DNA from 3 places in the Mesorhizobium sp. P2_H9 genome. Region 1 is predicted to be linked to each of the others. Evidence: predicted binding sites of a transcription regulator. Region 1 holds the regulator's gene; each other region holds the start of a gene.

The links. The regulator PhoB, encoded in region 1, activates phosphate uptake and scavenging genes when phosphate is short. The targets are predictions, from matches to a motif close to TGTCATNNANCTGTCAT.
Region 2: phnF (phosphonate metabolism transcriptional regulator PhnF) is a predicted target of PhoB. The motif match lies at 1,796-1,812, and genes of this name have one in related genera.
Region 3: AC1DXN_RS21955 (bifunctional 2',3'-cyclic-nucleotide 2'-phosphodiesterase/3'-nucleotidase) is a predicted target of PhoB. The motif match lies at 909-925, and genes of this name have one in related genera.

What each region holds. Positions count from the first base shown of each region.
Region 1 covers NZ_JBFUFX010000010.1:120,562-123,555, reverse strand. The annotation lists gene AC1DXN_RS20210 (ROK family protein) at 1-911, shown strand, start outside; gene phoB (phosphate regulon transcriptional regulator PhoB) at 1,250-1,939, opposite strand; gene phoU (phosphate signaling complex protein PhoU) at 1,959-2,666, opposite strand; gene pstB (phosphate ABC transporter ATP-binding protein PstB) at 2,708-2,994, opposite strand, start outside.
Region 2 covers NZ_JBFUFX010000012.1:82,282-85,275, reverse strand. The annotation lists gene AC1DXN_RS22710 (zinc-binding alcohol dehydrogenase family protein) at 1-744, shown strand, start outside; gene phnF (phosphonate metabolism transcriptional regulator PhnF) at 1,025-1,774, opposite strand; gene phnG (phosphonate C-P lyase system protein PhnG) at 1,893-2,354, shown strand; gene phnH (phosphonate C-P lyase system protein PhnH) at 2,354-2,965, shown strand; gene AC1DXN_RS22690 (carbon-phosphorus lyase complex subunit) at 2,967-2,994, shown strand, end outside.
Region 3 covers NZ_JBFUFX010000011.1:166,858-169,851, reverse strand. The annotation lists gene AC1DXN_RS21960 (NAD(P)/FAD-dependent oxidoreductase) at 1-888, shown strand, start outside; gene AC1DXN_RS21955 (bifunctional 2',3'-cyclic-nucleotide 2'-phosphodiesterase/3'-nucleotidase) at 1,028-2,994, shown strand, end outside.

The sequences.
Region 1 (2,994 bases):
GCCGGCTGGACACGCTGACCATGCCGCGCGACGAACTGATCGGCGAATGTGTCGCCATAGTCAGGCGTCGGCTCGAGGATCCCGACCTCGACACCCACAGCGTTGCCCGCATTGCTATGGGCATCCAAGGCATCACCGATTCGCACGCCCGCGCCATGCTGTGGTCGCCGATCACGCCGCAGACCGACATCGCCTTCGCCGACATACTGGAAGGCGAATTCGGCATTCCGGCCACCATGGAAAACGACTGCAACATGATGGCGGTGGCGCTGCAGTGGCGCGATCCGGTCCGCTACCACGACGATTTCATCGCCATCCTTTTGTCGCACGGCATCGGCATGGGACTGGTGCTGAAGGGCGAGCTGTTCACCGGCACCCATTCATCGGGCGGCGAGTTCGGCCACATGATCCATCGCCCGGGCGGGGCGCTGTGCCGCTGCGGGCGGCGCGGCTGCGTCGAGGCCTATGCCGGCAACTACGCCATCTGGCGCAACGCCAGGCAATTGGGCGAGGACGCCGAGCCGGTCGCCGATGTCAGCGACGCCGACATGCGGGCGCTCGCCGTCGCGGCACGCGAGAAAGACGGGCCGGAGCGCGAGGCCTACCGCAAGGCCGGCGAAGCGCTCGGCTTCGGCCTCGGCAGTCTTTTTGCGCTGATCGATCCCGCGCCGGTCGCCATGGTCGGCGTCAGCGCCGCCGCCTTCGACCTGATCGAACCGGCGCTGCGCGAGGCCATCGCCCAGACCGCCGGCGGCCAGCACTCGAAATCGATCTCCTTCGACACCGAACCGAACGAATTGCCGCTGATCCGCGAAGGCTGCGCCATGCGGGCACTGAGCTTCGTCGACCAGGAGATCTTCGCGCCGGGCGGGCAGGCACGGGCTGGCGCTATCGGGAAAGACGTGGCCTGAGGACGACGTCAATCATTGATGCCGCAGATTGTCGCCGACTTTGGAGATTGGCCGAAGCCGTCCCAACGTCGTCATCCCAGGGCGAAGCAGGAGCGAAGCTCCGTCGCGGAGACCCTGGGATCCATGCCGTGAAATCGGTCAAAGAATTCAACGGGGCAGAATTCTGCACAGTAGCAACGCCTTGAGGTCGCGGCATGGATCCTTGGGTCTGCGCCGCGTCGCTACGCTCCTTGCTTCGCCCAAGAATGACGAAGCCATGAGCGGGCTGAGCCAATCATCGACGTGTGAGGTCCGGGAGTGGACGCATTCAACCAATAAACGCTTCCGCGCCGAGGGACCTAGTCTTCGCGGATCGCATAACCGGCGCCCCGAATGGTTCGGATGACATCTGGCATGCGGCCATTGTTGACCGCCTTGCGCAGCCGGCCGACATGCACGTCCACCGTGCGTTCGTCGATATAGATCGTCTCGCCCCAGACATTGTCGAGCAACTGGCTGCGCGAGAACACCCGGCCAGGATGACGCATCATGAACTCAAGCAGGCGGAATTCGGTCGGCCCGAGCCGGATCTCGCTCTTCTTGCGATAAACCCGGTGCGATTCTCGATCGAGCACGATGTCGCCGACCTTGAGCACGCTGGACAGAACTTCCGGCTTGGCGCGGCGCAGCAGCGCCTTGACCCTGGCCATGAATTCCGGCGTCGAGAACGGCTTGACCAGATAGTCGTCGGCGCCGGTCGACAGGCCGCGCACGCGGTCGCTCTCTTCGCCACGCGCGGTCAGCATGATGATCGGCAGCCGCTCGGTTTCGGGCCGCATCCTGAGACGCCGGCACAGCTCGATGCCGGAAACCGCCGGAACCATCCAGTCCAGCACCAGCAGGTCGGGCACGTTTTCCTGCAGGCGGATCTCAGCTTCGTCGCCGCGCGTCACCACCTCGACCTGGTAGCCTTCGGATTCGAGATTGTAGCGGAGGAGCAGGCCTAGCGGCTCCTCGTCCTCCACCACCATGATGCGTGGCGCGATCATCGACTGGTCAGCCTTGTCGTCATGCCGCCGGCGCGGACATCGCCGTCTCGTCCTGCTTCGGACGATTGGCGGGCAGCTGCGTGCCGGTCAAAACATAATACGCATTTTCGGCGATGTTGGTGACATGGTCGCCGATGCGCTCGAGGTTCTTGGCGCAGAACAGGAGGTGCGTGCACGCGGTGATGTTGCGCGGATCTTCCATCATGTAGGTCAAAAGCTCGCGAAACACCGATGTGTATTTGACGTCGATGCGCTCGTCGTCATTCCTGAGCTTGGCGAGCGCGGCCGCATCGGCGGCGGCATATTCCTCGACCACTCCCTGCACCTGGATAAGCACCAGTTGGGCCATCGCATCGATGGAATGCGACAGGTCGCGCGGCGTGACGCTGAGGCCGACGGTGCCGACGCGCTTGGCGATGTTCTTGGCCAGGTCGCCGATGCGTTCGAGGTCGCCAGCCATGCGGATCGAGCCGACCACTGCGCGCAAATCGTTGGCCATCGGCTGGCGCTTGGCGATCAGCGTGATGGCGCGGTCGTCCAGCTCGCGCTGGCGCGCATCCATGATGGCGTCGTCGGAGACGACGCGCTGTGCAAGGGCGTTGTCCGAATTAAGCAGCGCCTTGGTCGAGCCGCTGACCATCGAGCCAGCGAGATCGCCCATGTCGCGGATCAGCTTGCTGATCTGCCCCAGCTCTTCATCGAAAGATGCGACGGTATGTTCACCCATGATCCTAGTCCTCGTGCCTGAAACTTCGCTGCCGGAACCGCTCAGCCGAACCGGCCGGTAATGTAGTCCTGGGTGCGCTTGTCGTCGGGGTTGGTGAACATCTTGTCGGTGGCGCCCTCCTCGACGAGATAGCCGAGATGGAACATCGCCGTGCGCTGCGACACGCGCGCCGCCTGCTGCATCGAGTGGGTGACGATGACGATCGTGTAGTTCTGGCGCAGTTCGTCGATCAGTTCCTCGACACGGGCGGTGGCGATCGGATCGAGCGCCGAGCAGGGCTCGTCCATCAGGATCACCTCGGGCGACACGGCAATGGCGCGGGCGATGC
Region 2 (2,994 bases), on a different contig from region 1:
TGCATCGCCTGCCGCCAAGGCAAGCCGAATTGCTGCGTCAGCATCGAGGTGCTCGGCGTGCATCGCGACGGCGCTATGGCCGAGCAGATCCTGGTGCCGGCGCAAAATCTTTATCCGGCAAACGGCCTGTCCCTGGCCGATGCCGCCGCCGTCGAGTTCCTGGCCATCGGCGCTCATGCCGTGCGCCGCGCGCGGGCTGTACCAGGCGCCCGCGCGCTGGTCATCGGCGCCGGGCCGATCGGGCTCGGCACGGCGCTGTTTGCCCGCATTGCCGGGCTTGACGTGACCCTGCTCGACATGAGCACTGAGCGGCTCAGCTTTGCCGCAAGCGAACTCGGCTTTTCGACACTTGACGCTTCACAGGCGACAGCGGCCGATCTGGTGCGAGAGGCGACCGGCGGCGAAGGGTTCGACGCGGTCTTCGACGCCACCGGCAACACCGCCTCGGTGCAGTCGGCCTTCGCCCATGTCGCGCATGGCGGGACGCTGGTGCTGGTCAGCGTGGTCAAGGACGACATCACCTTTTCCGACCCTGAATTCCACAAGCGCGAGATGACCCTGATCGGCAGCCGCAATGCGCTGCGCGCCGACTTCGACCATGTCGCCGCCTCGATCCGCAACGGCGCGGTGCCGCTGGCAAAGCTGGTCACCCATCGCACGACGCTCGGCGATACGCCGCGCGATCTTGCCCGCTGGGCGCACGAGAAATCCGGCCTGATCAAGGCTGTCATTCAGGTCGGATAGACGTCCGCTCCGACACGAAATTCGGCGGATCGTTGAGTGCAGACTTTGGCAGATCGCATCCCTCAACAATTTGCCGAAACGCCCATCACTTCGTCATCCACGGGCGGAGCAAGGAGCGTTGCGACGCGGCGCAGACCCGAGGATCCATGCCGTGATTTCAAAACGTTGCCGCGGTGCAGAATTCTGCTCCGTAGCGCTCCTCGGCTAAGCTCACGGCATGGATCCTTGGGTCTCCGCGACGGAGCTGCGCTCCTGCTTCGCCCAACGATGACGACGTTGACTACAGCGCCGACAGCTTCAGCTCCACCCGCTCGGCTGGAAAGCGAGACTCGGAAAATTGGATCGGCTTTCCGTTGGGCGTGACGTTGACGGCCACCGTGACCAGCACGATGGCGCCCGGCTGCAGGTCGAGGTCGGCAAGATCGGCCGCATCGGCGTGGCGCGCCGACAGAACGGTCGATTGCCGGAGATAGTCGTCTATGCCGAAGCGAGCCAGCGACGCGGTGATCGAACCGGTCTCCGCCATCGCGGCATCGATGCCGGCAAAGCGTTTGGCGTCAAACCAGGTGGTCGCGCGTGACACCGGCCGGCCATCGGCTTCGCCGCGTGTCTCCAACCTGATCACCTGGGCGCCCTTGGCCAGCCCAAGCCCCTCGGCGACACGCTGGCTCGCCGGCTCGACCGATGAGGCGAGCAGCACGATATGCCGCTCCGATGCCTGCCCCTGCAGGCCTTCCGAAAAGCGTGTGCGCGCGCCGATCGGATAGGACAGCCGCTTGCGCGACAGCACGAAGGTGCCACGCCCCTGCTCGGCCCTGAGCACGCCGTCCTGCACCAGGGCTGATATGGCGCTGCGCACCGTATGGCGGTTGACGCCGTAGCGTTCGGCCAGCGCCACTTCCGGCGGCAGCGCGGCATTCTCGGCAAAATCGCCCAAAGCGATCGAATGCAGGATCTGGTCGGCGATCTGCCGCCACAACGAGACGCCACTGCGTCGCTCGATGCTATCAGCAATTTGCTGCCCGACCATTTGCGCCCCGATCTTTCGCCCTGTCATCCACCCGTCATGGACAGGCGTTAGATAATAGATATAATTTGTATAGATGTCTATATCACTAGACAAATATACGCAAACAGGAGCAGCGGCCATGCGAGGACAGGAAGCGCGCGATCAGGCTGAGCGCAAGGCCGTCATGGCGACGCTGGCGCAGGCCAGCGGCGATGACATCGTCCGCCTCTGGAACGCGGCCGGCCTGCCCTCGGAAGCCGAACTTCTGCGCGGTCCCGAAACCGGCCTGGTCACCGTGCGCGGCCGCATCGGCGGCGGCGGCGCGCCCTTCAATGTCGGTGAAGCCACCGTCACCCGCGCCACGGTGCGGCTTGCATCCGGACAGGTCGGCCATTGTTACGCGCTCGGCCGCGACAAGCAGAAGGCGAGGCTCGCAGCGATCGCCGATGCGCTCTGGCAGGATTCTGCCCACCGCGACGAGGTTCAGACCAAACTCATCGCCCCGTTGCAGGCGGCATTGGCCCAGGCGCGCGAAACGCGCCACGCCGAGACGGCGGCAACGAAGGTGGATTTCTTCACCATGGTGCGCGGAGAAGACTGATGAACATCGCAAGCCAGTCGATCGATGGCGGCTTCGCCGATCCGGTGTTCAATGCCCAGACCGTCTTCCGCGCCGTGATGGATGCGATGGCGCGGCCAGGCACCGTGCAGCCTTTGCCGATTTTTGCCCGCCCGCCGGCGCCGCTGATGGCCACCGCCAGCGCCATCGCGCTGGCGCTGTGCGACAACGACACGCCGCTCTGGCTCGATCCTTCTTTGCAGGCCGCAGCGGCGGTCAAATCCTGGCTCGGCTTCCACTCAGGCGCGCCCGTGGCCAACACGCCGGCCGATGCGCATTTCGCGTTGATTTCGGCACCGGCCGAGATGATGTCGCTGGACGGCTTTTCGCAAGGCACTCAGGACTATCCCGACCGCTCCACCACGCTGATCCTGCAGGTCAGCGATCTCGTCTCGGGCACTTCGCTTCTGCTCGCGGGCCCCGGCATCGAGACGACGGCGACCATCGCGCCAGCGCAGATGCCACGCCATTTCGTCGAACAGTGGAAGCAGAACAACCAGCGCTTTCCACGCGGCGTCGACCTCATCCTTGCCGCACCGGGCGGCATTGCCTGCCTGCCGCGCACGACGCGCATCAAGACGATGGAGGCCTAGCATGTATGTCGCGGTAAAGGGCGGCGAAG
Region 3 (2,994 bases), on a different contig from region 1:
AAGACGCTGGAGGACGCCACCACCATTCGGCGACGCATTCTGCTGGCGTTCGAGCAGGCCGAGCGCGAAACCGACCCTGCCAAACGCCAAGCGCTTCTGACCATTGCGATTGTCGGTGGCGGGCCGACCGGTGTGGAGCTTGCCGGCACCATCATCGAACTGGCGCATGACACGCTACGCGGCGAATTCCGCAACATCGATACGCGGCAAACGCGCGTGGTGCTGATCGAGGCCGGTGACCGCATCCTTGCCAATTTCGCGCCAAAACTCTCCGATTACGCTGGAAAGGCGCTCGAGCGGCTGGGCGTGACGATCGAGCTCGGCCGGGCCGTGACGCGCTGCGACGCCGAAGGCGTGGTCTTTGGTGACAGGCAACTGGCGGCCCGAACGATCCTCTGGGCAGCCGGCGTTGCCGCTTCGCCCGCCGCTGAATGGCTTGGAGCGAAGGCAGACCGGGCGGGCAGGGTGCTCGTCGAGCCTGACCTCAGCGTGCCCGGCAGCCCGGAGATTTTTGTCATCGGCGACGCTGCCCTCGTACTGCGGCCCGATGGACGGCCGGTGCCTGGCGTGGCGCCTTCCGCCAAACAGGAGGGCCGACATGTTGCGGCTACCATCAAGGTCCGGCTTGACGGTGACAGGACCGCGCGTCCTTTCCACTACAGCCATGCCGGCGATCTGGCGACGATCGGCAAACGCGCCGCCGCGATCGATTTCGGCTGGATCAAGCTCACCGGCTGGCTCGCCTGGTGGCTGTGGGGAATTGCGCACATCTATTTTCTGATCGGTTTCCGCAACCGGCTCGCGGTCTCGTTAAGCTGGCTATGGATCTATCTGACGGGCCAGCGCAGCGCGCGGCTGATCACGCAGGGCGATGAGGACAAGGGCTGACGTTTCGCTCCGGGAGGGTGTTTCATCCGCCCGTCACCTTTTCCTGATCGATTGACTTCGCGGTGGACATGGCCGGATTTCGGCGCGAAGCTTCTGCTTCGGGGTCTGGGCTTGTCACTTGTCGAAGTAGGAAGAAACAATGCCCCAACTGCTCCACCCCGTGTCCCGCCGCGGCTTTCTCGCCGGCGCCACTGCTGCAGGCGCGCTGATCATGCTCCACCCGTTCTCCGCTCGCGCGCAAGCCAACCAGGCGCATCTCAGGATCATGGAAACGACCGACATCCATGTGAATGTGCTGCCTTACGATTACTACGCCGACAAACCAAACGACACGATGGGGCTGTCGCGGACGGCGTCGCTGATTGCGGCGGTGCGCAAGGAAGCCACCAACGCGATGCTGATCGACAATGGCGACCTTCTGCAAGGCAATCCGATGGGCGACTACATCGCCTATGAAAAGGGGATGAAGGACGGCGACCTGCATCCGATCATGAAGGGCATGAACCTGCTCGGCTATGAATGCTCGACGCTCGGCAACCACGAGTTCAACTACGGCCTGTCGTTTCTGGATAAGGTGTTGGCCGGCGCCAATTTCCCGTTCGTCTGTGCAAACCTGATCCGCGGCACCGAGCTTGCGGCGAACCCGCGCGACGACAGGCTCTACCTCAAGCCCTATGTCATCCTCGACAAGAAGATCAAGGACGGGTCAGGCGCCGAGCAGCCGATCAAAATCGGCATCATCGGCTTCGTGCCGCCGCAGATCATGGTGTGGGACCTGAAGAACCTGGAGGGCAACGTCAAGACGCGCGACATCGTCGAAGCGGCCAAGGCCTGGGTGCCTGAGATGAAGGAGGCGGGCGCCGACATCGTCATTGCGCTCTCGCATTCCGGCATCGACATCAAGCAGGGCGACATGATGGAGAACGCCTCGTTCTTCGTAGCCGGCGTAGAGGGCATCGACGCGGTCTTCACCGGCCACCAGCATCTGGTCTTCCCCGGCAAGAAGGACTTTCAGTCGCTCGAGGCCGTCGATACGCAAAAGGGCAGGCTGCAAGGCAAGCCTGCCGTCATGGGCGGCTTCTGGGGCTCGCATATGGGCCTGATCGACCTGATGCTGGAGCGCGACGGCTCGAAATGGAAGGTCGTTTCGGCGACCTCCGAGGCGCGGCCGATCTACGAGCGGATCGACAAGGCGAACAAGCCGACGGTCGAAGACGACAAGCGCATTGTCGATGTTTTGAAAAAAGACCACGAGGCGACGCTTGCCTATGTGCGCCGGCCCGTCGGCAAGACTTCGGCGCCGCTCTATTCCTATTTTGCGCTGGTCGCCGACGACCCGTCGGTGCAGATCGTCAGCCAGGCGCAGACCTGGTATCTCAAGGACATCCTTAGGAATACGCAGTGGAAGGATGTGCCGCTGCTGTCGGCGGCGGCTCCCTTCAAGGCGGGCGGCCGCAATGGGGCCGACTACTATACCGACGTGCCGGTGGGCGACATCGCGATCAAAAATGTCGCCGACCTCTATCTCTATCCGAACACGGTGCGCGCCGTCGAAATCACCGGCGCCCAGGTCAAGGAATGGCTGGAAATGTCGGCCGGTATCTTCAACCGAATCGAGCCTGGCAAAGCCGACCAGGCGCTCATCAACACCGATTTCCCGTCCTACAATTTCGACGTCATCGATGGCGTCAGTTACAGGATCGACCTGTCACAGGCACCCAAATACGATGCCAAGGGCGGGCTGGCGAATGCTGGCTCAAACCGCATCGTCGACCTGATGTTCGACGGAAAACCAATCGATCCCGCAGGGAAATTTGTCGTCGCCACCAACAATTACCGCGCCGGTGGCGGCGGCAATTTCCCTGACATCAATGCCTCGAAGATCATCTATGAGGCGCCCGACACCAACCGTGATGTGATCGTCCGCTACATCATCAGCGAGGGCACCATCAATCCGTCGGCGGACGGCAACTGGTCGTTTGCGCCATTGCCAGGAGCCAGTGTCGTGTTCGAGACCGGCGCCAAGGCCAAGGATTTCATCGCGCAGGTGACGTCGCTGAAGATCGAACCGGCGGGCGAGGGCGAAGCGGGGTTTGCGAAGTACCG